DNA from 2 places in the Burkholderia sp. BCC1977 genome. Region 2 is predicted to be linked to the other one. Evidence: riboswitches for the same ligand, from Rfam matches in the RefSeq annotation. Region 2 holds a riboswitch; the other holds the start of a gene.
The links. A riboswitch is a leader RNA that binds a small molecule or an ion and turns the genes downstream of it on or off. The one in region 2 is predicted to bind cobalamin.
Positions count from the first base shown of each region.

Region 1: linked by a shared signal. The riboswitch ahead of U5771_RS11265 (TonB-dependent receptor domain-containing protein) and the one ahead of cobA (uroporphyrinogen-III C-methyltransferase) in region 2 are both predicted to bind cobalamin.

Region 1 is NZ_CAJPGQ010000010.1:78,919-93,825, forward strand. It holds gene U5771_RS11245 (NADP-dependent oxidoreductase) at 1-94, opposite strand, end outside; gene U5771_RS11250 (Dabb family protein) at 151-783, opposite strand; gene U5771_RS11255 (hypothetical protein) at 773-1,117, opposite strand; gene U5771_RS11260 (helix-turn-helix domain-containing protein) at 1,287-2,330, shown strand; cobalamin riboswitch at 2,439-2,632, shown strand; gene U5771_RS11265 (TonB-dependent receptor domain-containing protein) at 2,945-4,873, shown strand; gene U5771_RS11270 (LysE/ArgO family amino acid transporter) at 4,992-5,630, opposite strand; gene U5771_RS11275 (Lrp/AsnC family transcriptional regulator) at 5,745-6,206, shown strand; gene U5771_RS11280 (VOC family protein) at 6,270-6,680, shown strand; gene U5771_RS11285 (copper-binding protein) at 6,716-7,069, opposite strand; gene U5771_RS11290 (DUF2182 domain-containing protein) at 7,109-7,900, opposite strand; gene U5771_RS11295 (DUF1326 domain-containing protein) at 7,897-8,541, opposite strand; gene U5771_RS11300 (MFS transporter) at 8,822-9,985, shown strand; gene U5771_RS11305 (hypothetical protein) at 10,374-10,622, opposite strand; gene U5771_RS11310 (transferase hexapeptide repeat family protein) at 10,718-11,245, opposite strand; gene U5771_RS11315 (electron transfer flavoprotein subunit alpha/FixB family protein) at 11,249-12,199, opposite strand; gene U5771_RS11320 (electron transfer flavoprotein subunit beta/FixA family protein) at 12,216-12,965, opposite strand; gene U5771_RS11325 (SDR family NAD(P)-dependent oxidoreductase) at 13,004-13,792, opposite strand; gene U5771_RS11330 (alpha/beta fold hydrolase) at 13,855-14,700, opposite strand; gene U5771_RS11335 (SDR family oxidoreductase) at 14,839-14,907, shown strand, end outside.
Region 2 is NZ_CAJPGQ010000009.1:54,715-69,621, forward strand. It holds gene U5771_RS10330 (hypothetical protein) at 69-311, shown strand; gene U5771_RS10335 (NUDIX hydrolase) at 470-898, shown strand; gene U5771_RS10340 (low molecular weight protein tyrosine phosphatase family protein) at 914-1,240, opposite strand; gene U5771_RS10345 (DUF1993 domain-containing protein) at 1,277-1,849, opposite strand; gene U5771_RS10350 (YaiI/YqxD family protein) at 1,969-2,421, opposite strand; gene U5771_RS10355 (vWA domain-containing protein) at 2,496-3,104, opposite strand; gene U5771_RS10360 (ATP-binding protein) at 3,173-4,258, opposite strand; gene cobN (cobaltochelatase subunit CobN) at 4,255-8,067, opposite strand; gene cobW (cobalamin biosynthesis protein CobW) at 8,074-9,171, opposite strand; gene U5771_RS10375 (HoxN/HupN/NixA family nickel/cobalt transporter) at 9,197-10,255, opposite strand; cobalamin riboswitch at 10,442-10,705, opposite strand; cobalamin riboswitch at 10,831-11,066, shown strand; gene cobA (uroporphyrinogen-III C-methyltransferase) at 11,236-11,985, shown strand; gene U5771_RS10385 (cobalamin biosynthesis protein) at 11,982-12,359, shown strand; gene cobO (cob(I)yrinic acid a,c-diamide adenosyltransferase) at 12,394-12,996, shown strand; gene U5771_RS10395 (cobyrinate a,c-diamide synthase) at 13,000-14,316, shown strand; gene bamE (outer membrane protein assembly factor BamE domain-containing protein) at 14,356-14,895, opposite strand.

The sequences.
Region 1 (14,907 bases), on a different contig from region 2:
TCAGCACGTCGCCGGGGCCCGGCTGCGGGGCGGGAACGTCAGCCAGTCGCAGCGCATCGGAATGACCGACGCGGTCGATCAGCAAGGCTCGCATGAGGGTGTCTCCAGGGTTGTCGTTTGAATGGCGGCGGGTCGGTTGCGCGCCGCGCGTCACGCCGCCGTGTCGGCCAGCAGGCTCGATGCGAGCGGACAGAACGCGTGCGAGATCGCATCGACCGTCCAGTCGGGGCTTTCGGCGTCGAAGCGGCGGTCGACCCAGCCCCAGTGATACGGATGCAGCAGGTATTCACCGAGCAGATCGCCGACGTGCGCGAATTCCTGTTGCCAGACGTGGGTCCACGCGCCCGGCGTCACGATCCGGCTCAGCCGCCAGTTGCGGATGCCGGGCATGAATGCCGGCATCCGCAGCAGCTCGCGCTCGAGGTCGAGCACCTGTGCTTCGTCGGCCCCCGGCCGCACGCGCAGCATCAGCGTGCGCCATATGCCGTCGCGCAGCGCCGGTTCGCGCAGGCCGCCGCCGATCGCACGGCATGCGGCACCGTCGATCCGCACGACGCCCGGCACGTGGGCCAGCGCGGTGAAGTCCGGCGCGTGACCGGTCGCCCGTTCGTCGCGCAGCACGTCGAGCGTGTAATCGCCCGCGCCCCAGCCCCCTTCGTGATTGCGCGCGAGCGCCACGCGGGTCGCGCCGGGCAGCGCCTGCGCGGCGTCGTGCAAGGCACGCTCGATCGCGCCCGCATCGTCGGTCGTCGACACACATACCTGCGCCGTGTCATGCCGCATGGTCGGCCTCCGTCAGTGCAGGCATCGGCCGATCCGGGTCCGTCATCACGTGGCGGCGGCGGGCGTCGCACAGCGCGTCGACGGCCATCCAGAACGCGACCACGTCGCCGTCGGTCAGCGCGCGCATCCGGTAGTACGACGGCGCATCGGCGACCTGCCACGTCAGCCACAGCGTGCTCGGCTGCCCCGGGACCGCGACGGGCGGAGACACCCAGCGGCCGGCCGCCGTCAGTCCGCGCGCCGCATGGCCCGGCAAATAGCGGTCGCGCAGCAGCGCCAGCACGTCGGGAATGCGCTCGGGCGCGAGGGTGATTTCGTCTACGATCTGGATCATTCGCGGGTCGTCTCGGGTGGTTCGTGGCGGAATGCACTGCCGGCCGCCTACGCCGTTCCGGCGAGGCCGGAAGCGGCCGGCGTGGATAGCATTCTTGCGTGGCGACGGCCGGCGAACCCCTACCGGCCCGCTCACCGGCCCCTGTCGTGACGATCAAATCGGGAGACACATGAAACAGCGCGCATTGCCGGCACGCGGCCGCGTGCTGCCGGGCCTCGGCGCCCGCCTGCTCGACGAACTGACGCGCAGCGGCGCACCGCCGGCGGAACGGCCCGCGACGCCCGCCGTTGCCGCTGCGGCCACGACACCCGGCGGCTTCGTCGCGCTGTACCGCGACGCGATCGAACGGCTCGAGGCGCAGGTCGCGCGCGGCAACGGCCATCCGCCGATGCGCAAGCAGGAAGTCGACCTGATGTGCCGCTGCCTGCTCAGTTGCGCGACGCTCGCCGACGCGATCCGTTGCGCCGCCGAGTTCTGCGAAATGCTGACGCCGCGCGCCGGCGCGCTGTCGCTCGCGGTACGCGACGGACGCGCGACGTTCCGGATGGATTCGCTGCGCCGCACGCGCAGCCCGGCCGCGTGCCTCGTCGACCTGACGGGGCTGTTCTGCTATCTGCAGTTGTTCGGCTGGCTGATCGGGCAGCCGCTGCGGCCGGACGAAGTGTGGCTCGGCCATCCGCGCCGCGACGACGCGATGCCGCTGCTCGGGCTATTCAACGCGCCGGTCGACGTCGGCCGCAAGACCTATGGCTTCGGGTTCGATGCGGCGCGGCTCGATGCCCGCGTGATCCGCCAGCCGGGCGAGCTGGCCGCGTTTCTCGTCGATTTTCCGTTTCGTCTGATCGATGCGGCGCCGGCCGTCGTGTCATGGGCGCAGCAGGTGCGCGGCTTTCTCGACGCGGCGCTCGCGCGCGAGCAGGCGCTGCCCCCGCTCGCCGAGCTCGCGGCATGGCTCGGCGTCAGCGAGGCCACGTTGCGGCGGCGGCTGGCCGCCGAAGGCAGCGGCTATCACGCGTTGCGCGAGCAGTGCCTCGCGGAGGTCGCACGGCGCTGCCTGCGCGAATCGGACTGGCCGGTCGCCCGGATTGCCACGCATCTCGGGTTCGCCGGCGAGGAAGCGTTCAGGCGGGCGTTCGTGCGATGGACGGGCATTGCGCCGAGCCGGTTCCGGCGCGATTGCCGTGCTGCCAACGGCCCGTTTCATCAGACGTAAAGCGGTTCGAATGCTTCACCAGAAAGGTTTCGGAAAGCATGCGGCGAACACTGACGTTTTTTCGCATCCCTTCGCGCTTCGATAATTGACGCGCCGGCGCGCTCGCCATTACGCTTGCGCGCTGATGGTTCCCGGAGACGGGATCAAAAGGGAACGCAGGAGAGGCAGCGCCTCGAATCTGCGGCTGCCCCCGCAACTGTGAGCGGCGAATCCGCACCACCCCACGCCACTGGGAAACCGGGAAGGCCGGTGCGAATAGCGACCCGCGAGCCAGGAGACCTGCCATCGACCCGAGGTCCAAGCAGCCGCACCGGGCGGGGTGTCCCGATGCGCCAGCACCGTCTTTGGCGGTCGCCCCGTTGCATGGACGGCCCGACCTCAGGACCCTTCAGATGTCCGATCTTTCCGCCTCCGCTTCCACGCCGGAAGCGTCGTGCCGTTGCGCGGCCAATCCGCGCGGCGTGTCCGCACGCGTGTGCCGTGCCGTGTCGTCCGCCCCGCGCGACTACCGCCCACGCCGCCCGGCCTCGCGATAGACCCACCCTAACCAGGCGGTACGCACCGCCACCCGCTTACGCTCGCCGTACCTGCAACACCATCACGCTCGCTGCCCCATGAATCTTCGCCACCTTCTCGCCACGTCCGCCACCACGGCGCTGCTCTCCCCGATCGCCCACGCCGCCGGCGACACGGCGCCCGCGCAGCCGCCCCAACCCGCCGACGGCGCCGACCTCCCGACGATCAGCGTGACCGACACGCGGCACCTGCCCGAGTCGTTCGACCAGCGCTATGCAACGACGCAGGTGCTCACGCGCGCCGATCTCGACCGGCTGTCGCCGAGCGACCCGAGCATCACGCAGGCGCTCGCGACGCTGCCGGGCGTGACCGTCTCGCAGAACGGCGGCCCGGGCTCGTCCGCGTCGGTCAGCATCCGCGGCTCGTCGGCCAGCCAGGTCGCGGTGTTCATCGACGGCATCCGGATCGGCTCGCCGACCACCGGCATCGCGCCGTGGGCCGACCTGCCGACCGACGCGTTCGAGCGCGTCGAGGTGATTTCGGGGCCGGCTGCCGCGTCGTTCGGCGCGAACGCGATGGGCGGCGTCGTGCAGCTGTTCACGCGCCGCGCCGCCGGCCAGCCGAACCAGACCACCGTGTCGTTCGGCGGCGGCTCGAACAAGACCTTCGACACGCAACTGCGCACGTCGGGCACCGTGCCGTCGACCGGGCCGCTGGCCGCGCTCGGCGGCCTCACCTACACGCTCGGCCTGCACGACTACAACACGGCCGGCATCGACGCGACGCGGCCGTTCGCGTACGGCCACGAAGACGGCCGCAATCCGTATCACGCGCAGGATCTCGACGCGCGCCTCGGCTATGCGCGCGACAACTGGTCGATCTCGACGTTCGCGCTGTACCACCGCTCCGACCTGTCCTATGACAACGCCGGCTTTGCGAACCGCGAGCTCGATCATCAGCTGACCACGGGCATCGCGTTCCATCTCGATCTCACGCCCGACACGCAGTTCGACCAGTCGTTCGGTTATGCGAACGATCGTCAGTTCCTGTACGCGAGCGACCCGACGATTCCGACCGACCAGATCAACTCGCAGCGCATCAGCTCGTCGACGTCGCTGACCCATCAAGAGCACGGCTTCCACCTGTTCGGCCTGCCGCTGTCGGGCGAGACGAAGGTCGCGTACGACTTCACGCGCGAACAGGCGTTCCTGCCGGTCGACGTGCCGGACGGCGTGCCGACGCGCAACGATTCCGCGTTCTCGCTGCATCAGTCGGCGACGCTCGGCAGCGTGACGCTGTTCGTCGCGGGCCGTCACGAGATCATCGCCGGGAAGGCCGTGAACACCGGCAACGCGGCGCTGTCGTGGGCGATCACGCCGGTCTATACGGCGCGCGTGTCGTACGGCAACGCGTTCCGCCTGCCGTCGTTCAACGACCTGTACTACCCCGGTTACGGCAACCCGAACCTGAATCCGGAACGCAGCGATTCGGTCGAGGCCGCGCTCGACGCGAACACCGCGTACGGCACGTTCAGCGCCGCGATCTACGACACGCGCGTCAACAACCTGATCGCGTACAACCCCGCGACGTTCTCGCCGATGAACATCGGCCGTGCGCATATCCGCGGCATCGACCTGTCGTACAAGGGCACGATCGGCCCCTCGACGCCGGTGAGCGTCGCGATCGGGATCCTGAATCCGCAGGACGAGACCAACGACAGCTGGCTCAACCGCCGGCCGCGCCAGACCGTCAGCGTGAACGTCGACCACACGTGGGACGAATTCCATCTGCACGCACTGAGCACGGGCGCGACGCTGAGCTACGGCGGCACGACGTTCGACGACCCGGCCAACACGACGTACCTGCCGTCGTACCTGAGCGTGAACCTGCGCGCGTCGTACAGGATCAATGCGCACCTGACGGTGTCGGCGACGCTGTCGAACCTGTTCGACCGCCAGTACATGACCGCATACGGCTACAACACGCTCGGCCGCACCGCGTTCGGCAAGGTCAGCTATACGTTCTGAGCGGGGTGGCCGGTGCATCGGCGCCCATGTTCGCGGGTGTCGATGCGAACGGGTGCGCGGGTACCGGATGTCGCCGGCCGCGAGCGCGCGGGCGCGTTCGCTCGCACCGCGATACGCGTCAGGCCCCTGCGACGCCCCGCACGCCCGCGATCAACTGGATCGCGCCGAACCCCGCGATCACGACGGCCGATACGCGCGACAGCCCGTGCATGAACGTCAGCGACATCTTCGTGCGCAACGCGGCGGTCGCGCTGCTCAGGCACAGCCACCACGTCGCGGAACCCACGAACACGCCGGCGACCATCAGCGCCACGGTCGGCCCCATCGCGCCTTCATGCGTGCCCGCCAGCGGGCCGAGCGCCGCGAAGATCCCGACAAACGACAGGATCGTCATCGGGTTCGACAGCGTGAGGCCGAAGGTCGTCAGAAAATCGCGCAGCACGGTCGTGCGCGGCACGTCGCGCACCGTGGCCGACGCGGCCGGCGCCTGCCGCACGATGGACGCGGCCAGCCACACGAGGAACACGCCGCCGCCGATTTTCAGCGCGACGGTCAGCACCGGGAACGCGGTCACGATGCCGGCGACGCCCAGCGCGCCGAGCAGCCCGTAGATCGCATCGGCGCACGCGGCGCCGATGCCCGTCGCGAACCCCGCGTGAAAGCCGCGGCTCAGGCTGCGCTGGATGCAGAGCATGCCGATCGGGCCGACCGGCACCGCGATCGACAATCCCATCACGACGGACTTGATGAACAGCATGGCCGGCTCCTTGCGACATGCAATGACATGATTCGCATCGTAGGGAAAGTCCGGTCGCCGCTGAAGGCGGTTTTTAAGGAAAAATGAGCGCTTCACCTTAAAAACTCCGCCGCAATGGACGAACTCGACTGGAAGGTACTCGCGCTGCTGCAGGCCAACGGCCGCATCAGCTACACGGAGCTGGCGCGCCAGGTTCACCTGTCGGTGCCGGCGGTCACGGAACGCGTGAAGCGCCTCGAATCGGCCGGCGTGATCGACGGCTATACGGCGCGGGTCAATCCGGCCGCGGCCGGCTACCCGGTGAGCGCGCTGATCGGCATCACGGTGCCGCAGCCCGCGAAAGCGAAATTCCTGAAGCTGCTGGAGACGATTCCCGAAGTGGTCGAGTGCCATCACGTGACCGGGGCGGATTCCTACGTGATGCGGTTCGTCGCCGTCAGCATGGCGCACCTCGAGCAACTGATCGAGCGCATCAACCTGTATGGCGAAACGCGCACGTCGATCGTGATGTCGACGCCGCTGCCGGCGCGCGGGCTCGCTCGTCCGGCCGCGGCGCTCAAGGGCGTTCGGGGGTGACAGGATGCCCCGCGCTGCGCGATGCTGTGCCATGCGCACCTTGCACGAACCGGACAACCTGCCATGTCAGTGATCGGACTCAATCATTACAACCTGCGCGCGGATCGGGCGATGCTCGATACGCTGCGCGATTTCTACGTGGACGTCGTGGGCCTCGAACCGGGCTATCGGCCGCCGTTCCAGAGCAGCGGCTACTGGCTCTACGCGGGGGCACAGGCGATCCTCCATCTGTCGGAAGCGCGGCCCGGCGACGTGCGGCCGGCGCACGTCGTCAATACGTTCGACCATGTGGCGTTTTCATGCGAGAACGCCGCCGACATGGAGCGGCGTCTGGCCGACGCGCAGGTCCGGTACTCGCGCACGTACGTGCCGCTCACGAGGCAGCTCCAGCTGTTTTTGACCGACCCGGCCGGCAACGGCGTCGAGTTGAATTTCGCGGAAACCGACCGCGATTCCGGTGATGGGCCGGGTTAGCACTGGCGACCGGACAGCGGTCGCTTGCGCGGCCGTTACCGGCGTTGCACGAGCGTCACGATCGTCAGCGCACCGTTCACGCGCTCGACCCGAACCTTGACCTTGTCGCCCACGTGCAGCGACGCGATCATCGCCGCGTCGCCGGCCTTGAACGCCATCGTCATCGGCGCCATCCCGACGTTCTCGAGCGCGCCGTGCTTCAGCGTCACCATCCCGTGCTCTGCATCGATCTGCTTGACTTCCGCTTCGGTCAGCGCCGCATCCGGCGCCGACATCTTCATGTCGCCCATGTTCATGTCGGACATGCCGCCGGCCGCGCGCACCGGCGTCGCAACGACGGCCATCGCGCCGAGTGCGGCGATGGCGATGGTGATGCACCGGCGCTTCATCGAACGTCTCCCGGGTGTAGCCGATGACCCATGCGCGCGTTACACCAGCAACGTCGCGACCGCCCACGCGATCAGCACGACACCCAGCGCGCGGCCGATGCGCTCGCCGCCCGGCAGCACCTTTTCGATCAGCACGAACAGCGACAACGCGACGATCCACACGACGTTCATCACGCCGCCGACGAACAGCAGCGTCATCAGCAGCCAGCAACAGCCCACGCAATACGCGCCGTGCCGGACGCCGAGCAGGAAACTGCCCGTGACTCCCGGGCGCCAGTACGTCGAGAGAAAGCGGACCGGCGACCGGCATTGCCGCAGACACGCCCGTTTCAGCGGCGAGAATTGATAGACGCCGGCCAGCGCGAGGACGATCGCGGACAGCACGGCGCTCTTCGACCACAGCATCATCCCGGAGATCAGGCCGGCAGGTTGCAGCAGCATCTGCAGCACGGCCGCGCCGACCGAGAACGCGAACCATGCGGCCAGATAGCCGGCCAGCAGGCTCATCGACGTGAATGCCGACCCGGCACGGTCCTGCTCGCGATGCCGCAGCACGCGCCGATACAGCAGCACGAGCGGCGCCGCGCCGGGCGTCATCATCGCGATCATCATCACCCACCACATCAGGATCACGGTCGCCAGCGACGGCGCCATGACGCCCATGTCGTCGGCCAGCCGATGCGGGAACAGCGCGACCGCCGTCATGTCCAGCGCCGACATGCCGGTGCCGGCCCCCGTCCACAGGTAGGCCCAGCACGCGCCGACGAGCGCGACCATGCCGAACAGCGTGACGACGCGCTCGCGCCCGAGCAACTCGTCGACGGTGATCATGCCGCGACGCGATGCCGGATCAGCCCGTGGTTGTTCAGGTGCAGCCGCGCGAACTGCGCGTAGCTCCGCTCGAGATCCAGCTCGATGTGCCCGCGCGACCGGCCGGTGCCTGAACCGATCTCCGCCAGCTCGTATTCGAAGCCGTTGGGCAGGTCGATCCGCACGCGATGTTCGGCGCCCGTCACCGGATTGAGGATCGGTTCGCCGACGACGTCGAACACGCCCTCGACGCTGATCCGGCCGCGTCGCGCATCGACATCGACGTCGAAATCGATCTTCGCGAAGATCGGATCGTAGGCCTGCTCGAGCGTCGACGCGAACACGGCGAACATGGTCGCGAATGGATCGGTATCCTGACCGGTCATGATCTTCAGCACGGCCTCGCACTGCGCGGGGCTCGCGCGCTCGTCGACGATCGGCTGGCACCGGCCATGGCCTTCGTGAATCGGACCCGGCCACTGGAACACGACCGCGATCCGGACGCCGTCGAGCACCACGTCGCCGTAGTGGCCGCTGTCGATCGAAATCGCACCCATCGCTTCGCAATTGCCATGCGTCGGCAACGAATTGAACTGGCAAGGGCAACCGTATGAGCAATTGCAATTGATCAGCTCGGTTCCCTGAATCTCCCACGGCGTCATGGCTTCACCTCGCGCGTTCGCTGGCACATCGTGTTTCGAATCTAGTGCACCGCACCGGGGAAAGCAAAGGCGTGCGAAAGCGCGAAAAAAAAGCCGCCAGCGCGGCGCGAAACCGTGCGTTCGGTCGGTGCATCCGGTCGATCGCGTTCGAGCCAGGTCCGACAAAAGCCGGCAGCATGGCCGCGTCATCGCAAATGCGGGCATCGCGCATCGGTCCGGGTCCATACTGTCTCGCAATCGACGATTCCCCCGACCGTCGCCGCCGCCCCGGATGGCTGTCATGCGCGTTCAAAGTGCGTTGCTCTTTCTCGTCGGCACCCTGCTCACCGCAGGCGGCTACGGCGCCACCTTCCTGCTGTCGATGCGCTTTCGCGCGATCGGCGGCAGCGATCTCGATACCGGCGCGGCCCTGGCCGCCGCGACCGTCGGCACCTTCGCCGGCCTGTCGGCGGTCGGCTGGTTCTCGCAGCAGATCGGCGCCGCGCGGATCGCCGCGCTGGCGTCGCTGTGCATCGGCGCCGGCATCGTCGGCTTCGCGCTCCTCGGGCGCGCGCCGGCGGCCGACCTGCCGTCCGGCTTCCTGGTCGGCTTCGGCTGGGGCGCGTTTCACCTGGCTGCGCCGATGGCGCTCGCCGAGCGCACCAGCGGCGCCGCGCGAAACGTGTGGTTCTTCCGGTCGGCGACCTTCCAGATGACGGGGATCGGCGCATCCCCGGCGTTCGCCGCGTATGCGATGCGCCTGCTCCACTGGTCGATCGGCGACACGCTTTATGCGGTCGGCGCCCTGTGCGCGCTCGGGTCGCTGCTGCTGGAGGCCTTCGGCCGCCAGTGTCCGCGCCCGGCCGCCGCCGCGGCCGGCGGCCGCTGGGTGCGCGATCTCCCCGCCATCTCGCGCACGCGCGCGGCCGTGCCGATCGTGATGATCGCGCTCGGCACCTGCGTGTTCTCCGGCCTGATGACGTTCCAGATGTCGTTCGTGCAAGGGCCGCAGGCGCGGCCCGCCGCATTCTTCAGCCTTTACACGATGACGGTGGTGGCCGCGCGCTGGCTGCTCGGACGATGGGTCAGGATGGCGCGCCCCGAAGCCGCGACCAAGGGGTTGCTCGTGATGATGCTGCTCGGGGCGCTTGCGATGTTCGGCGCGTCCGCGCACGCGTCGTTCCAGTCGGTCGCGGCCGTGCTGCTCGGCGCCGGCTACGGGCTCGTGTATCCGGTCATCCAGGCGCAGGCGCTCAACGACTGCGCGGATACGCACCGGCACGGCGTGCTCACGTGGTTCGTCGCGTCGTATTTCATCGGCACGTTCGGCTTTCCGTCGGTCGGCGGCTGGGTGATGGTGCACGCCGGCAAGGGGGCGCTGCTGATGCTGATCGCGAGCTGCGGGCTCGCGGCGCTGTCGCTCGCGTTCCTGCACGACCGGCCGGCGCCGGTGCGTACGCAATAGGCCTGATCCGGTGAGCGCGTTGCCCCGCTGACTATCCGGTGCCGTCAGGCCGATTTCCGGCGCGACGATCGGCGCCGAATACGTTCGAGGACCGGTGCCAGCATCGACCGTCTCTCCCGAGTCGGGGTTTGCAAATAATGACAAGAATCGTTCCCGCCACCCTGAATTCCGGCCTGCTTGTTTCGGGATGTGCATCGAATCCCGCCGATGTTCCGATCATCGACACGGTCGTTTGGGGTGACTCGGCCGTCACGCAGTCGTCGTACGGGAAATATCATGTCCTGAAGGGCTCGCCGGTTCGACGGCTCGAATGTCTCGAGATTACGAAAAGCGATCTCGGCAAGCCTGTTTTCAGATTAAAACCGAATGACGGCGGCGGACGCCGGCGCTATTCCGGTTTTCTTGCCGACTGCACGACGGCAACCCAGCACATCACGGCCGAGGCAACCCAGCAACAGGTGATCATCAGGTCGAGATCCATCAACCCCTCGAAATTTCCGCTGTTCTCGAAGCTGCAGCGCTGATGCCCCCTGACCCACATGCAGCCGCTGACAAGCTGCTGGAAATGCATATAGACGTTGTAGACGGCAAACGCCGACGTAATGATTGCGAGCCGCAACCGTATGTTCTTTTTCATATGACGCGCAAGCCGATGGGAAATCCGAGGCCGATCTTACGGCAACGGCAACCCTGCCGGCTATCCGTCGCAGCCCTGCCCGCCCGGATGGCGGCTTACGCGTCGATCTGCCGGAGCGTCTTCAGGCAATCCGCCGCGAGCTGCTGATAGAGCCGCGTGCCGTTCGCCTTCGCGCTGATCTCCGCATCGCTCAGCCGCCGCACCACGTGCCCCGGCACGCCCGCGAGCAGCACGCCGCGCGGCACGTCGTAACCGGCCTTCACGAACGCGCAGGCGGCGACGATCGTGGTCGCGCCGATCGTCGCGCCGTCCATCACGACCGCGTTCATCCCGATCATCGTGTCCGGCTCGAGCGTCGCGCCGTGCACGATCGCGCCATGGCCGACGTGGCTGTTCACGCCGAGCCGGCAGGTCTCGCCGATGCCGACGTGCAGCACGCAGCCGTCCTGCACGTTGCTGCCGTCGCCGACGACGATCGCGCCGAAGTCGCCGCGCAGGCTCGCATGCAGGCCGATGTAGCAGGCCGCGCCGATCGTCACGTCGCCGATCAGGACCGCGCCCGGATGCACGTACGCGGACGGATCGACGCGCGGGCGCATGCCGTTGAATTCGAACAGCGGCATCGCTCAGAGCACCGCGGCCGCTTCGGGCACGAGCGTGAACAGGTCGCCGACGAGGCCGTAGTCGGCCACGCTGAAGATCGGCGCGTCCGGATCCTTGTTGATCGCGACGATCACCTTCGAATCCTTCATCCCGGCCAGATGCTGGATCGCGCCCGAGATGCCGACCGCGATGTACAACTGCGGCGCGACGATCTTGCCGGTCTGGCCGACCTGGTAGTCGTTCGGCACGTAGCCGGCGTCGACTGCGGCGCGCGAAGCGCCGAGTGCGGCCTGCAACTTGTCGGCCAGCGGCGCCAGCACCGACGCGAAGTTCTCGCCGCTGCCGAGACCGCGGCCGCCCGACACGACGATGCTTGCGCTGGTGAGTTCGGGGCGCTCGAGTTTCGTCACCTCCCGGCTGATGAACTGCGATATCCCTGCGTCCGCCGCCGCGTCGATCCGGTCGATCGACGCGTTGCCGCCGTCCGCCGCAACCGGATCGAAACCCGTCGCACGCACCGTGATGACCTTGACCGGATCGCCCGACTGCACCGTCGCGATCGCGTTGCCTGCATAGATCGGGCGCTCGAACGTATCGGCTGAAACGACCGCCGTGATGTCCGAGATCTGCGCGACGTCCAGCTTCGCGGCGATGCGCGGCGCGATGTTCTTGCCGCAGACGGTCGCCGCCGCGAGGATGTGCGAGTAGTTCGACGCGATGGTCAGCACCGTCGCTTCGACGTTCTCGGCGAGGCCGGCCGCCAGCTGCGGCGCGTCGGCCAGCAGCACCTTCGACACCCCCGCGATCTTCGCTGCCGCATTGGCTGCCGCTTGCGCGTCGTGGCCCGCGACCAGCACGTGAATGTCGCCGCCAATGGCTTGCGCCGCCGCCACCGCATTCAACGTCGCGGCCTTGAGCGGCGAAGCGCCGCCCGCCGACGCAGCATCGTGCTCGGCAATTACCAGAATCGTCATGTCCGTGCGCTCCCTGTTACAGCACCTTGGCTTCGGTCTTGAGCTTGTCGACCAGCGTCTGCACGTCCGGCACCTTCACGCCGGCCGCGCGCCTGGGCGGCTCGTTCACGCTGAGCACCTTCAGGCGCGGCGCCACGTCCACGCCGAGATCGCCGGGCCTGACGGTTTCCAGCGGCTTCTTCTTCGCCTTCATGATGTTCGGCAGCGTCACGTAACGCGGCTCGTTCAGGCGCAGATCGGTGGTGATGACCGCGGGCAGTCGAAGCGACAGCGTTTCCGCGCCGCCGTCGACTTCACGCGCGACCGTCGCACGGCCGTCGGCGATCGTGACCTTCGACGCGAACGTCGCCTGCGGCAACCCGGCCAGCGCGGCGAGCATCTGGCCCGTCTGGTTCGAATCGTCGTCGATCGCCTGCTTGCCGAGGATCACCAGCTGCGGCTGCTCCTTGTCGACCAGCGCCTTCAGGATCTTCGCGACGGCCAGCGGCTCGACGCTGTCGTTCGACTCGACCAGGATCGCGCGATCCGCGCCGATCGCCAGCGCCGTGCGCAGCGTTTCCTGCGCTTGCGTCACACCGACCGACACCGCGATCACTTCGGTCGCCACGCCCGCTTCCTTCAGGCGCACCGCTTCTTCCACCGCGATTTCGTCGAACGGGTTCATCGACATCTTCACGTTCGCGATGTCGACGCCGGTGCGGTCGGACTTCACGCCGACCTTCACGTTCGCGTCGACCACGCGCTTCACTGCCACGAGCGCTTTCAACTGCCTGTCTCCTGTTTCGTTTCGACCGCCGCGGCGCGTCAGCGCGCGGTGTATCCGCCGTCGATCACCAGCTCCGCGCCCGTCACGTAGCGCCCGGCCGGCGACACGAGATACAGGATGCCGGCGGCGATGTCGCGCGGGCTGCCGATCTTCGCCATCGGCACGTGCGTCTGCATGTATTCGAACGCGCGGTCCGGATCCTGGCCCATCTGGCGGAACGCGTCCTCGAGCATCGGCGTGCGGATGTAGCCCGGATGCACCGAGTTCGCGCGGATGTTCTTCGCCGCGTAGAGCATTGCGTCGACCTTCGCCATCATCCGCACCGCGGCCTTCGACGCGTGATACGCGGGCACGTCGGGGCCGCCGACGATCCCGTACATCGACGACAGGTTCACGATCGAGCCACCGCCGGCCGCCTCGATGTGCGGAATCGCGGCGCGCGTGCACAGGAACACGCCGTTGACGTTCACGTCCTGCACGCGCTGCCATTGCGCGAGCGTGAGTTCATGGGTCGGCACGTTGTGCCCTTCGATGCCCGCGTTGTTCACGAGCACGTCGAGGCGCCCGAAGCGCGCGACGATCTCGCCGAACACGCGCGCGACGTCGGCCTCGTGCGTCACATCGAGCGACCAGCATGCGGCCTGGCCGCCTTGCGCGCGGATCGCTTCGACGAGTTCCTCCGCCGGCTGCGACAGCACGTCGAGGATCGCGACGCTCGCGCCGGCCGCGGCCAGCGTGCGGGCCGTTTCCGCGCCGATGCCGCGCGCGCCGCCGGTGATCGCGGCCACCTTGCCGCGCAGGTCGAACAGCTCTTCGATGAGTTTCATGGTGTCTCCGTGTAATCGGGCGGACCGGCCGCGAAGGGGCCGGTCGTCAAGGGGATCCGGCGTTATCGTACGGCGGTCGCGGCAGGCGCCGCCAGGAAATCAAGGCATTCGCGGTTGAAATAGGCCGCGTGCTCCACCATGACCCAGTGGCCGCAGCGGTTCAGCAGCACGAAGCGCGCGTCGCGGCAGCGTTCGAGGAACGTCAGCGCGCCGCCGACCGGATTGAAGCGGTCGTCCGTGCCCCAGAAACCGAGCACCGGGCAGCGCAGGTCGCCGAGCGCGCCCGTCAGGTTCGGCACGCTCATCGTCGACAGCACTTCGGTCGGCTGCTCGACGCATACCTTCATCCGCTCGGCGACGAGTGCGTCGGTGACGATCGCGGGATCGTGCACCAGCAGCGTCAGCAGCTCGCGCATGGTGTCGTCATTCATCTGGCGATTGGTGAACAGCTTCACCATCCGCTGGATCCCTTCCATCCGGAAATAGGTGTCGCGATCCTCGACGCCGCCCGGCGCCATCATGATCAGCCCGTCGACCGCGTCGGGGTAATCGAGCGCGTATTTCAGCGCGATCGCGCCGCCGAGCGAGTTGCCGAGCAGCACGGCCGGCCCGACGCCGAGCGCGGACAGCTGCGCGTGCAGCGCGCCGACGAAGAAATCGAGCGTGTAGGCGACGTCGGACGGCTTCGACGACTGCCCGTAGCCCGGCAGGTCGACGACGATCGCGCGATGGCCGGCCGCCGCGAACGCGGGGACGTTGTGCTTGAAGTTGCTGAAACCGCTGGCGCCCGGGCCGCTGCCGTGGATGAACACCACCGGCCGGCCTTCGCCCGCCTCGAAATGATGCAGGCGCAGGCCGCCCGGTACGTCGGTGAAGATGCCGGCCGGCGGCGTCGTTGGGGTCGTCATCGCGGGATGTCTCCTTCGTCGGTCGATGGATGCCTGCCACGATGATTGCGCCGCCGGCGCCGGCCGGCATCATCCTTTCAGACTACGAAGCCGCGCGCACTTGTTCCTATCATCGGGCCACCGAAACGGAGGCAGACGATGAACGGATTCGACTACAGCGGCAAGACGGTGCTCGTGACGGGCGGCACCAAGGGCATCGGGCGGCGC
Region 2 (14,907 bases):
GTTGCCGTGCCGGGCCGCGGTTCGCTAAGCTGGCGGACGGTGCTCATCTGAAGAAAGGCGGACTTTTCATGAAACGCATGCTGTTCGCGGCCATCGTGCTCGCGTCGACGCTGGGCATCGCCCGCGCGCAAACCCAGACCTTCCATTTTGGCGAGGGACAATCACAGGCGCGGGCCGCCGCGCCGGCGGCACGGCCCGCGCCCGCGCGCCCGCATGTGACGCCGCCGCATCACCATCGGCGTGCCGTCCACAAACGGCGCCACGGGCCTTCCGGGAAGCCGGCGCGCACGGGGATCGACACGCACGCGTGATGCGAGGCGCGTGCGCGGCAACGCACGGAACTGTCACGAACGCCCGGTATGATCGGCGCGGCGGCTTGCATGCCGTCGCGCCCGACGATCGGGCGACAGGCCGGCAACACCGGTCGACGTGCATTTCCCTCCACGATTCAGCACCTGTTTTGCCGAACATGAATACCGGGCCGGATACCGTCGCCAGCATCAAGGAGCGCGCCACGATCGTGTGCCGCCAGCGCAGCAGCGTGCTGCTGGTCGCCCGTACCGCTGCGCGCTGGTCGCTGCCGGGCGGCACGATCCGGCGCGGCGAGACGCCGCTGGAGGCCGCGCAGCGGGAGCTGGCGGAGGAAACGCGGCTGGAGGGGCTCGCGCTCGACTATGCGGTGCAGTTCGGCGGCCTCACGAAGCTCCATCACGTGTTCGTGGCCGACGTGCCGAAACACCTGACCCCGCGCGCGAGCAACGAGATCGCGCGCTGCAAGTGGTTCGACGTCGAACGGCTCGAGACGCTGCGCGCCAGCGTGCCGACCCGCAAGATCATCGAACTGCTGCACCTCGACCGCTTGTCCGCGCTCGCGGACGGGCCGCTTCGCTCGCGCTGAACCGGCCCGCGCCGCTCACGCGCGCAGCAACGGCCCGGCCTTGCGCTCGAGCAGCGCGACCAGTTCGGGCTGCATGTACGCGTAGCGGTCGGGAATGTCGAGACAGACGACCTTCTTGTGCTTCAACTGGGCGCCGAACCGGGCGCCCAGCTTCGCCTTGTGCGCGCGTTCCATCACGAACACGATCTCGGCCCATTCGAGCTGTGCCGCGGATAAACGCGTGTCCGCGTCGGGCGCGAGGCCCGCGGAGTCGGTCTCGACGCCCGGCCATGCGGCAAACACCGCCTCGGCCGTCGGGCTGCGCAGCCGGTTGCGGCTGCAGATGAACAGGGCCCGCGTCACGCCGGTGCGCCGCGGCCGGATCGTTGGCGCATCCGCTCAACCCTGCGGAATCGTGCCGGGCCGCACGTAGGCCAGCATGTGCGACACGTAGTCGGCCTTGCCGAGCTCGACGCCGTGATGGCGCAGGATCGCGTATGCGGCGATCGCGTGGAAGTAGAACTGCGGCAGCGCCCAGTCGCGCACGTACTGCTCGCCCGTCATGTCGAACGCGATACCGTTCGGCAGCTCGAGGGCGACCGGCAGCGCGGCGCCGCCGTCGAGTGCGTCGGGCGCGAGTTCGCCGAGGAACGCGATCGTGCCGGCGAGGATGCCCTGCGCGTCGCTCAGCGTGCCGGGCTGCGCATCGGCATGCCAGCCGGCTTCCCGCAACGCCAGCAACGCGTCCGGCAGCGGTTCGCCGCGCAGCCGGTAGACGGGTTCCATGGCCTGGAAGCACGAAAACCGCACCTGCGCGGCGAGCGGATACATGTCGGGCGCGAGCTTCAGCGTCAGCACCGCGTCGGGCGCGCCGCCCTCGGCCTGCCGGTGCGCCGCGGCCTTGTCGAGCCACGCGGATTGCGCGCGCAGCATCTGGGTCAAGGTCGGAACGAGAAGTTGAGTCGGTGACATCCATGCCCTCCGATGGGTCGTTCGTGCCACGATGACAATTCGGGGCGGAATCTCCATTCTGCCGTAGCCGACGATTCGACGCGAACCCGGCGACGTATCACGCGACCGACGCCCGTGCGTCAGGGCTTGCCGTGGCGTGCCAGGAAGCGGTCGAGCTGCGACGCGAACGCCTTGCCGTCGCGTGCGCTGAACGGGGGCGGCCCGCCCGTATCGATGCCCGCGCTGCGCAGCTGATCCATCATCGCGCGCGTCGACAGGCGTTCCTCGATGTTCTCGCGGCTGAACCAGTTGCCGCGCGGGTCGAGCGCATGCGCGCCCTTGTCGAGGACGGCGGCGGCCAGCGGGATGTCGGCCGTGATCACGAGATCGCCGGCTTCCACGAGCTCGACGATCCGCGCATCGGCCACGTCGAAGCCGGCCGGCACCTGCAGCGCCTTGATGAACGGCGACGGCGGCGTGCGCAGGAACTGGTTCGCGACCAGCGTCACGCAGATCTCGGCCCGACGCGCGGCGCGAAACAGCATGTCCTTGATGACGGCGGGACACGCGTCGGCATCGACGAGTACTTGCATGGCAGGCATTCCGGTGAGGAGAAACGGCGATCATAGCGCAGCGCCGGCGATCGCCCGCGCGGCCGGGCCTCCGGTCAGCCGGCCGGCCCGGGGCACAGTGACGCTGCCGTCGTCCATTGCGCGTCCCACGCATCGGCGAGCCGCCGGCCCTGCCCGATCCGCACGGCTGCGTCGTCGAAGTCGACGAACACGACGTGATCGGCGGCCGGCGGTTTCGGCGGCGTTTCGCGCGTGCGCCCGTCGGACAGCACCCACAGCCAGCGCTGCTTGTCCGGCGCACGCCGTGCATCGCGCGCGAGCAGGTGCGCGGCGGCCGCGATGCCGTCCGCGAGCGGCGTGCCGCCGCCGCCGTCCACTGGTTCGAGCCAGCGCGCATTCCACCAGCGCGGCACGGCCGGGCCGAAGCGCCGCGCGGCACCGTTGCCGCCGAAGCAGATCAGCGCGGTTTCCACGCGGTCGCGCGCGGCCTGGTCGAAGTACGCGACGATCAACCCTTTCGCGCGCGCGAGCCGTTCGTGCGACAGCATCGACGCCGAACAGTCGAGCACGAAGCAATGGAGTGCGCGCGGTGTGCCGGCCTGTTTGTGAAAACGCAGGTGGTCGGCATGCAGGGGGCCGCCGCGCTTCGCGGCGAGCGTCGCCGGCCACGCAACGGCCGTGCCGGCACGTACCGTACCCGGCACGCGCGCGGCAGCGCCTGGCTGCCATCGAGGACCGCGAACGGCGTTCGCGGCGGCGTCGGCTCGATGGCTCAGCGTTTTTTTAGCGGTAGCGGCACCACGCTTTTCACGTCGCGCAGTCCGGTCGGCTCGGGCGGCAGGTAGCCCCAGTCGCCTTGCGATGCCGTCGCATCGTTTCGTGCCGCGCCCGGTCGATCGTCGGGCTGCCGGCGCGTGTCCGGAGGCGAACGGCCGTCGCGGTCGCCGCCCTCTCCATTCGACTGCGTCGCGCCCGACGACGGCGGCGTTGCCGCCTGACGCCGATGCCGCAGCACCGCGTCGGCCACGCGTTCGACGTGCGACACCGTCACCGCGTCGGCCTGTTCCAGCGCCGCGAGCGCGCGCGCGGCGCGCAGCATCACGAGGTCGGCGCGCAGGCCGTCGACGGCCGCGTCGATGCACAGCGCGCTGACGCGTGCGTGAACCGCATCGTCGAAATCCAGCGTCGACAGCCGTGCCCGCGCCGCGTGAATCCGGTCGCCGAGCGCGTGCTGCGCGGCCGCATGACGTGCGCGGAACGCGTCCGGATCGAGATCGAACGCGAGGCGCGCCTTCACGATCTGCTCGCGCTGCGCGGCGTCGAAGCAGTTCTCGAGCTCGACCATCAGCCCGAAACGGTCGAGCAGTTGCGGGCGCAGTTCGCCTTCCTCGGGATTCATCGTGCCGACCAGCACGAAGCGCGCGTCGTGCGCGTGCGACACGCCATCGCGTTCGACCACGTTCACGCCGCTCGCGGCGACGTCGAGCAGCGTATCGACGAGCCCGTCGGCGAGCAGGTTCACCTCGTCGACGTACAGCACGCCGCGATGCGCGCGCGCGAGCAGGCCCGGCCGGAAGCGCACGCCGTTTTCGGCGAGCGCATGCGCGAGATCGAGCGTGCCCGTGACCTGCTCGTCGCTCGCCGACAGCGGCAGCGTGACGAATGCCCCTTCAGGCAGCAGTTCGGCGAGCGCGCGCGCGGCGGTCGACTTCGCGGTGCCGCGCGGCCCGCTGACGAGCACGCCGCCGAGCGACGGGTCGATCGCCGCGAGCAGCAGCGCCTGCTGCAGCGGTTGCTGCGCGACCAGCGCCGCGAACGGGAACACCGCGCGCGCGCGATGCGTCGTCGGATCGGTCATCGCCGCCCCCCTTCCTGAAGTTGTTCGCTGTCGAGCCAGACCGCTTCGATCCGCTCGCGATAGTCGCCCGGCTGCTGCCACAGCCCGCGCTGCATCGCTTCGACGAAGCGTTCGCAGATGCCGTGCAGCGCCTTCGGGTTGTGGCGTTCGAGGAACGCGCGCGTGGCGTCGTCGAACAGGTACGCGTCGGCGACGAGCGCGTACTGGTGGTCCGACAGCACGCGCGCGGTCGCGTCATAGCCGTACAGGTAGTCGACGGTCGCGGCCATTTCGGCCGCGCCCTTGTAACCGTGGCGCTTCACGCCGTCGAGCCATTTCGGATTGACGACGCGCGAGCGGATCACGCGCGCGATTTCCTCGCGCAGCGTGCGCATCTTCGGCGCGGCCGGGTTCGCATGGTCGCCGTGGTAGATGCTCGGCTGTTGCCCGGACAGGTGCCGCACGGCCGCCGTCATCCCGCCCTGGAACTGGTAGTAGTCGTTCGAATCGAGGAGGTCGTGCTCGCGGCTGTCCTGGTTCTGCACGACGACGTCGATCGTCGCGAGCCGCTCGCCGAACACGTCGGGCGCGGCGTCGCCCGCGCTGTTCTGCGCGTACGCGTGGCCGCCCCACTGGCGGTACGCATCGGCGAGATCGGCGTCGGTCTGCCAGCGGCGCTGGTCGATCAGGTCCTGCAGGCCCGCGCCGTAGCTGCCCGGCCGCGCGCCGAACACGCGCCAGCCGGCACGGCGCCGCGCTTCGTCCGGCGCCACGCCCTGCGCGATCCATGTCGCGCGTTCGCGTTCGATGCGCGCGCGGATCGGGTTCAGGGCCTCGGGCTCGTCGAGCGCGGCCACGGCCTGCACGGCCGCGTCGAACAGGTGCATCAGGTTCGGGAACGCGTCGCGGAAGAACCCCGACACGCGCAGCGTCACGTCGATGCGCGGCCGGTCGAAGATCTCGATCGGCAGGATCTCGAAGTCGGTCACGCGATGGCTGCCGTGCGCCCATTTCGGCCGCACGCCGATGAGCGCGAATGCCTGCGCGATATCGTCGCCGCCGGTGCGCATCGTGGCCGTCCCCCAGACCGACAGCCCGATCGCGCGCGGATAGTCGCCGTGATCCTGCAGATGGCGTTCGATCAGCTGCTGCGCGGATTTCAGCCCGAGCGACCACGCGGCCTGCGTCGGCACCGCGCGCGTATCGACCGAATAGAAGTTGCGGCCCGTCGGCAGCACGTCGGGCCGGCCGCGCGACGGCGAGCCGCTCGGCCCCGGCGGTACGAAGCGGCCGTCGAGCCCGCGCAACAATTGGCGCATTTCCTCGCCGCCGCACGCGTCGAGTGCGGGCAGCAGTGTCGAACGCGCGCGTTCGATGACCGCGAGCGTGTGCGGCCAGTCGCCGGGCGGCGTCGTGTCGATGCCGGACGTGCCGGACCTGTCGGTCGTACACAAGCCGTCGAGCCACTGCTGCGCGAGCCGTTCGAGCCGCTCGCGCGTGTCGCCCGCATGGCGCCACGGCGACGCGTCGAGCGCTTCCAGCACGGCCGGCCGCGGGCCTGCCCACGGCGCGGCCCAGTCGGCCGCGAGCGGATCGAAATCGTCGCCGAGCGCGAGATCGCGCGCGAGCGCGCCGATCAGCCCCGCGCGTTCGCCCTTGCCGTCGCCGACCGGAAAACGCGCGAGCGCGAGCAGCGTGTCGCGCCGCTGACGATCGGCCGGCGATGCGCCGAACACGTGCAGTCCGTCGCGAATCTGCGCTTCCTTCAATTCGCACAGCCACGCGTCGACGCGCGTGAGCAGCGCATCTTCGGCGCCTGCATCGCGCGGCGGCGACACGCTCAGTTCGTCGTGCAGATGGTGTTCGGCGATCGTCGCGAGGATCGTCTTGCGCAGCAGCTTCGCGCGCCGCGCATCGACCATCAACGCTTCGTAATATTCGTCGACCTGCCGTTCGAGATCCTGCAGCGGGCCGTAGTTTTCCGCGCGCGTGAGCGGCGGCATCAGGTGATCGACGATCACCGCCTGCGCGCGGCGCTTCGCCTGGCTACCCTCGCCCGGATCGTTGACGATGAACGGATACAGGTGCGGCAGCGGCCCGAGCGTCAGGTCGGGCCAGCACGCGTCGGACAGCGCGACGCTCTTGCCCGGCAGCCATTCGAGGTTGCCGTGCTTGCCGAGGTGGATGACCGCGTCGATGCCGAACGCATCGCGCAGCCAGAAATAGAACGCGAGGTACGCGTGCGGCGGCACGAGGTCCGCATCGTGGTAGCTCGCATAGTCGTTCTCGCCGCGCGAACGCGACGGCTGGATGCCGACGAACACGTTGCCCGCGCGCCAGCCGGCGATCGTGAAGCGCCCCTGCCGCACTGTCGGGTCCGCGTCGGGCGGGCCCCAGCGTGCGTTCAGCGCGTCGCGCACGGCGGCCGGCAGCCGCGCGAAATGCGCGACGTAATCGGCCAGCGCGAAGCTCTGGAACGCGGGGCGCAATGCGCGCACGGCCGGATCGTTGGTCACGCCTTCGGTGAGCCGCGCGATCAGCGCGTCGCCGTCGGCCGGCAGCTCGGCCACGGCATAGCCCGCATCGCGCAGCGCCGCGAGCACGCGCAGTGCGGACGCCGGCGTATCGAGCCCGACGCCGTTGCCGATCCGCCCTTCGCTTTGCGGATAGTTCGCGAGGATCAGCGCGATGCGCTTGTCGGCAGGGTCGAGCGTGCGCAGCCGGCACCAGCCGCGCGCGAGCGCCGCGACGAACGCGATCCGTTCGGCGTCCGGCTGATAGCGCACCACGTCGACTTCGGTGTGCGGACAACGATACGCCAGCCCCTTGAAGCTCACCGCGCGCGTGACGATGCGCCCGTCGACTTCGGGCAATGCGATGTGCATCGCGATGTCGCGCGCGTGCAGCCCCTGGTTGTCGGCCACCCACGCGTCGCGGTTGCCGCCGGACAGGATCACCTGCAGCACCGGTGCGTCGCCGGCGAGCACGTCGGGCTCGGGGCTGTCGATCGCGCCGGCCGCGAAGGCCGTGGTGTTCAGCACGAGCGCGACGCCGTGCGTGTCGCACAGCTGCGTGATGACCTCGCGGCTCACCGCATCCTTCAGCGACGTGACCGCGATCGGCAGCGGGTTGAGCCCTTCGCGCACGAGCGCATCGGCCAGCGCGTCGAACACGGCGGTGTTCGCGGCCTGCCAGTGCGCACGATAGAACAGGATCGCGACGACCGGCGCGCCGGGCGTCCAGCGCGCGCGCCAGTCGTCGACGCTCGCCGGGTCGCGCGCCGGGTGATACAGCGCGGCGGCCGGCAGCGGGCGCGGCAGCTCGGGTTCGTCGCCGACACCGAGCGTATGGAACGCGATGCTGCGCAGCAACGCTTCGGCGTTGTGCATCCCGCCTTCGCGCAGGTAGCGCCACCACAGCCGGCACAGGTCGGGCACGACCGTGCTCTTCGCGACGAGGTTCGGGTCTTCCTGCAGGTCGCCCGAGAACATCGCGAGCCGTTGCCCGCGCTTCGACGCGAGCGACACGGCCTGTTCGATCCCGTACGGCCAGTACGCCTCGCCGCCGAGATGATCGATCACGACCGTCTTCGCGTGACGCAGCACGTCGTCGACATAGAAATCGACCGACGCCGGCTGTCGCAGGAACGTGACGTTCGCGAGCCGCACGCTCGGAAAGCCGGCCGGCAGCTTCGGCACGACGCTGGCGAGCAGCGACAGCGTCGTGTCGGCCGAGCTCAGGATCACGATGTCGGCCGGCTGCTGGTCGATCCGGATGACGCCCTGGGTATCGTCGACGAACCCGCCCGGCGTGGTGCGCAGCAGATGCATCGTGCGTTACGCCTGTTGCGGCTCGGCCGCGCACGCGGCGTCGAACGCGCGCTGCAGCGCGGCCGCGTCGAGCTCCTCGCCGATCAGCACGAAGCGGCTCGCACGCGTTTCGCCGTCCTGCCAGCGACGATCGAAATAGCTGTCGAAGCGGCGGCCGACACCCTGGATCACGAGCCGCATCGGCGCATCGGGCAGCGCCGCGAAGCCTTTCGCGCGGTAGATCGTGTGCGTCTCGACCACGCGCTGCAGCGCCGCGATCGTCGCCTCGCGCGAGCCCGCGTCGCCCGACACCACCACCGAATCGAAATCGTCGTGATGGTGGTCGTGATCGCCGTCGTCGGCCGAGCCGTGATGGTCGTGCCGCAGGTGGATCGTTTCCTCCGATGCCGATGCGAGGCCGAGCAGCATCGCGAGGTCGAGCTCGCCGCGCGTCGCGCGCACGATCTTCACCTGCGGCGGGATTTCCTCGCGGATCGCGGCTTCGACGTCGGCGAACTGCGCGTCGGCGACGAGGTCGGCCTTGTTCACGATCACGAGATCGGCGGACGACAGCTGGTCGGCGAACAGTTCGTGCAGCGGCGACTCGTGGTCGAGGTTCGGATCGGCGCGGCGCTGCGCGTCGACGGCCTGCGGGTTCTCGGCGAACTGGCCGCTCGCGGCGGCCGGCCCGTCGACGACGGTCACGACCGCGTCGACCGTGAAGCTGTTGCGGATCGTCGGCCAGTTGAAGGCCTGCACGAGCGGCTTCGGCAGCGCGAGGCCCGACGTCTCGATCAGCACGTGATCGATGTCGGCGCGGCGCTCGACGAGCGCTTCCATCACCGGATAGAACTCCTCCTGCACGGTGCAGCACAGGCAGCCGTTCGCGAGTTCGTACAGCTGGCCCGACGCTTCGCCCTGCGCGCCCTCGGCGCCCTCTGCATCCTCGCAGCCGATGCCGCAGCCCTTGAGGATTTCGCCGTCGATGCCGAGCTCGCCGAATTCGTTGACGATCACCGCGATGCGGCGGCCTCCGGCGTGCTGCAGGATGTGACGCATCAGCGTGGTCTTGCCGCTGCCGAGAAAGCCCGTGACGATCGTGACGGGAAGCTTGCGTAGGGTCATGGTGGGTCCTGTGTCGAAAAGGGAGTCAAGCCGAGAGCGTCACGTCGATCTCGTCGTAGCGTTTGATGCGGTAGATCGCGGCCGACACGATCCAGCACGCGAGGAACAGGCCGATCACGACGTAGCCGAGCATCCCGAAATGCGATGCGACCATCGTCGAGAAATTCCACACCGGGCCGTGCAGCGAGAGTTTATCCGCGAGCAGCGCGAGCACCTCGATGCCGCCGATCAGCGCGGCAACCAGCACCGACACGAACGTGATCGTCATGTTGTAGTAGATCTTGCGGATCGGCCGCACGTACGCCCAGCGGTACGCGCCCATCATCAGGATGCCGTCGGTCGTGTCGACGAGCGTCATGCCGGCGGTGAACAGCACCGGCAGCACCATCACCGACCAGAACGACAGGCCGCCCTGCACCTGCGTGGCCGAAATGCCGAACAGCGCGATTTCGGTCGCGGTATCGAAGCCGAAGCCGAACAGGAAGCCGACCGGATACAGGTGCCAGCTGCGCGACACGAGGCGGAACAAAGGCCGGAACAGGCGGGCCAGCACGCCGCGCTGGTTCATCAGCATGTCGAGGTCGGCGTCGACGATCGGCTCGCCGCGGCGGGCTGCGCGAAAGGTCCGGTAGACGGAGATCAGGATCAGCAGGTTCGCGGCCGCGAGCACCAGCAGGAAGAACGCGGACACGCTCGTGCTGATCACGCCGCCCCAGGTCTTCATGCTCTCGAAGCGCGCGAGCGATGCCGCGGTCAGCGCGACCGCCACGGACATCACGATCACCACCGTCGAATGGCCGAGCGAGAAGAACAGGCCCGCGCCGAGCGGGCTGCGGCCCTCCTGCATCAGCTTGCGCGTGACGTTGTCGATCGCGGCGATATGGTCGGCGTCGACCGCGTGGCGCAGCCCGAACACGTAGGCGAGCAGCGCGGTACCCAGCAGCACGGGCTGGTCGCGGAACGCGACGAAGGCCCAGATCCACGCGCCGACGTTGAAGGCGGCGAGCAATGAATAGATCGCGACGATTTTGCCGCGCAGCCCGGACGGGCTGTCGTTGAACAGGCGGAAGAACGAGCCGAGCATGATGCTCCCTTGCGAACGGTCGACATGGTGAATGCCAACACGGCCGTCGTCGGCCCGGCGCGCGGCGCTGGCCGTGCTTCGCCCCCGGCCCGCGCGCGCAGCGGCTGACGGATCGGCGGAGGAAGCGGGCAACGCTCGGGCGTCCGGCGAACTGCGGCCGTGGACGATGCGCCGCCTCCCCGCGGCGCTGAACCCCAACGTTTCGGCCGGTATCCGGGCTGACGAACACGCCGCTTCGCCTTCCCGGATGCACGGCATCCAGTGGCGGTCGTCCGCATGCGGCAGGCATGCGGCGAAGCGGCGCTGCATCGCGCTGGGCGCGACGCGTTCGCTTACCGTTGCGGGGGCAGCACAGGTTGGCTCGACTGCGGCGCAGGCAGGCTCCCTGTTTCCCGTTTAACTGCGCGCGCCGGAGGAGCGCGCGCGAGCACCAAAACGCGTGCGAGTGTAGGCGGCGGTGCGGGGAGCGTCAAGGCGGAACGGGCCGGCGCGGTGCGTTCGGCCCGGCCGGGGCACCGCGCCGGGGGCGCCTGCGGCGCCCGCACGGCGGGTTCGCGCGGGCCGACCGCTGTGCTATCGTATGCGCCGCGTTCGGTGCTCGCATGCGCATTCCGCGCACGCAGTTAAACGGGAAACAGGAGGCGGAAGTCCGCCCGGCCTGTGCTGTCCCCGCAACGGTACGCCGCCCGCGCGCCGCGGTTCCCCCGCACGCGCCCAGGCCGCCCGCGATGCCACTGCCCTTCAGCGGGCGGGAAGGCTGCGGCCTGGCAAGCGGCCAGCCCGGATACCGGCCGACGCAAGGGGCGAGCCCGCTGCTCGCCGAACGCCCGATCCGCGGGGGACGGATGGGGTGCGCTTTCCGCCCGCGCTCGCGCGGGCTTCGCCCGATCCGTCATGCCTTGCCTGTCCGCCGGCCGTCGATGTGCCGCTCGCTTGCCCCTTCCCACTGCTACGACACGGTGTGCGCCGTGCCGCGTCCGATGAGCCGCGCCTGGCTCGTCGGCGCCGGCCCCGGCGACGCCGATCTGCTGACGCTGAAGGCCGTGCGCGCGATCGCCGCGGCCGACGTGCTGCTCGTCGACGATCTCGTGAACCCCGACGTATTGCGCCATGCGCGCGCCGACGCGCGCATCGAGCACGTCGGCAAGCGCGGCGGCCATGCGTCGACGCCGCAGGAAACCATCGTCGCCGCGATGCTCGCGCACCTGCGCGCGGGCCGCAGCGTCGCACGGCTCAAGGGCGGCGATCCGTTCGTGTTCGGCCGCGGCGGCGAGGAGCTGCTCGCGCTCGGCGCGGCCGGTTTCCCGGTCGAGGTCGTGAACGGCATCACGGCCGGTATCGCAGCCCCGGCCGCGCTCGGCATTCCGGTCACGCATCGCGGCGACGCGCAGGGCGTGATCTTCGTCACGGGCCACGGCGCGGGCGCCGACGAACCCGACTGGCGCGCGCTGGCCGCGACCCGGATGACGGTCGTGATCTACATGGGCATACGCCGGCTCGACGCGATCGTGGCCGCGCTGCGCGACGGCGGCGTGCCCGGCGACATGCCGTGCGCGGCGATCGAGAACGCGACGCGCGACGGGCAGCGGCACGTGCTCGCGACGCTCGACACCGTCGTCGAACGCGTGGGCGCGACCGGTATCGGTTCGCCCGCGATCGTCGTGATCGGCCGCGTCGCGGCGCTCGCCGACGATCCGGCGATGCGCGCCGCGCTCGGCGGCCGCGCATGATGCGCGTCGCGCTCGGCGTCGGGTTCCGCGCGGGCGTGACGGCCGCGCAACTCGATGCCGCGATCCGCGCGGCGCTGGCGCACTACCCGGACGCCGAGCCGGCCGTCGTCGCGACGCTCGCCGACAAGGCGCGTGCCCGTTCGCTGCGCACGCTGTGCGCACGCCGCGGCTGGCCGCTCGTCGCGTTCGACGCGGCGCGGCTCGCGCAGTGCGCCGAACCGGCATTGAGCGCCCCGTCGGCTGCCGCGCTCGCGCGTTTCGGCGTCGCGGGCGTGGCCGAACCGTGCGCGCGACTGGCGGCGCCGCATGGCCGGCTGCTCGGCCCCAAATCCATCCGGGACGGCGTGACGGTCGCGCTCGCCGGCCCGCTCTGAACCCTTTGTTTCGCTTTCGACAGGACGATTCCCGATGAAGACCGATGCCGAATCCCATCAGCGGATGACCGAACGCCGCCGCGCCGGCCATGAAAAGAAGCAGGCTGCCGCCACCCAGGAAAAGGGCCTGCTGATCGTCAACACCGGCAACGGCAAAGGCAAGAGCACGGCCGCGTTCGGCATGGCCGTGCGCGTGCTCGGCCATGGCATGCGGCTCGGCGTCGTGCAGTTCATCAAGGGCGCGCTGCATACGTCCGAGCGCGACTTCCTCGGCGCGGTCGCCGAATGCGACTTCGTGACGATGGGCGACGGCTATACGTGGAACACGCAGAACCGCGACGCCGACATCGCGACCGCGCGCAAGGGCTGGGACGAGGCGCGCCGGATGATCGAAAGCGGCGAGTACCGGATGGTGATCCTCGACGAGCTGAACACCGTGCTGAAGTACGAATACCTGCCGCTCGACGAAGTGCTCGCGACGCTCGTCGCGCGCCCGGAATCGGTGCACGTCGTCGTCACCGGGCGGCATGCGCCCGATGCGCTGATCGATGCGGCCGACCTCGTCACCGAAATGCGGCTCGTCAAGCATCCGTACAAGGAGCAAGGCGTGAAGGCGCAGCGCGGCGTGGAGTTCTGACCGATGCCGGCCTGCCCCGCGCTGTTCGTCAGCGCGCCCGCGTCCGGCCAGGGCAAGACGTCGGTGACGGCCGGCCTCGCGCGGCTGCACCGGCGGCTCGGCCGGCGCGTGCGCGTGTTCAAGACCGGGCCGGATTTTCTCGATCCGATGCTGCTCGAACGCGCGAGCGGCGCGCCCGTGCATGCGCTCGACCTCGGGATGGTCGGGGAAGCCGGTTGCCGCGCACTGCTCGCCGATGCGGCGCGCGATGCTGACCTGATCCTGATCGAAGGCGTGATGGGGTTGTTCGACGGCACGCCGAGCAGCGCCGATCTCGCGGCCGCGTTCGGCGTGCCGGTCGTCGCGGTGATTTCCGCGAAGGCGATGGCGCAGACGTTCGCGGCGATCGCGTTCGGGCTCGCGCGGTTCCGGCCCGAGGTGCCGTTTCACGGCGTGCTGGCGAACCGCGTCGGGTCGCCGCGACACGCGGCGCTGCTGCGGCAGGCGCTGCCGGACGACTTGCGCTGGCTCGGGCACGTGCCGGCCGATGCGGGCATCGCGCTGCCGGAACGCCATCTCGGCCTGCACCAGCCGGCCGACATCGACGATCTCGATGCGCGGCTCGAGCGTGCGGCCGACGTGCTCGCGCAGACGGCGCTCGCCGAATTGCCGCCGGCCGTTGCGTTCGCCGAACCGGACGTCGGCGCCCCGCTGCCGCGCGCACTCGCCGGCAAGCGGATCGCGATCGCGCGCGATGCGGCGTTCTCGTTCATCTATCCGGCCAATCTCGCGCTGCTCGATGCGCTTGGCGCGCAGCTGCGGTTCTTTTCGCCGCTTGCCGACCAACCCGTGCCCGACGCTTGCGATGCGCTGTTCCTGCCGGGCGGCTATCCGGAGCTGCATGCGGCGACGCTCGCGGCGAATGCCGTGACCGCGCGGACGATTCGCGCGCACGCGGCGGCCGGCCGGCCGATCGTCGCGGAGTGCGGAGGGATGGTGTATCTGTGCGAATCGCTGACCGACGTGGATGGCGCGGCGACGCCGATGCTCGGGCTGCTGCCGGGCCATGCGACGATGCAGCGCCGGTTCGCCGCGCTCGGGATGCAGCAGCTGGATACGCGCACCGGGCCGATGCGCGGCCATACGTTCCATTATTCGCGGCTCGATACGCCGCTGGCGCCGGTCGCGAACGCCGCGCGCCCGGGCGGCGAAGCGGGAGTCAAAGCGGGCGACGGCGAAGCTGTCTATCGCGACGGGACGATCGTCGCGACCTACATGCACATGTACTGGCCGTCGAATCCGCCGGCGGCGGCGGCGCTGTTCAGCGGCGCGGCGTGGTGACGCGCGGCGACCGAGTGACGCGGCGGGGCAAGCCCGCCGTCACGGCTTCTCCCGTCCGGGCGCTTCCGATCTGGAGGTCCGGATCACGGTCCCGTCCGGCGAAAAATGCGCATTGAACATCGCGTCGCCCGATACGCCGCCTTCGGCCCAGTGCCAGCTCCAGACTTCTTCGTGGCTCAACGCGTATTGCGAGACCGACGTCGGCTTGCCGAGCAGTTGCCGCACGTCGTCCTTCGTCATCCCCGGCACGACCTTCGCGATGTTTTCCGCACTCAGCGCCTGCGTGATCGACATGAGCCTGCCGTCCGGCCCGAAGTCGAGCATGTACGTGCTCGTCCCGAACGGGCCGCGCGGATACTCGTACCGCTGCGAGCCGTCTTCGTTCTGCCTGACCATCTCGGGCTTGCCCGCCTGGCGCAGCACGTCCTCGGTCGTCGAGACGCCCGGCTGGAGATTGCCGAACGCCATCGGATCGGGCTTGATCGCGTTGACCGCGTCAGCCACCTTCTGATCGTCGCATCCGGTCAGGAGGAAGCCGAACGCGCAGGCCGTCAGCGCGATGAGGAGAGGTTTTCGCATGTCGTGGGGGCG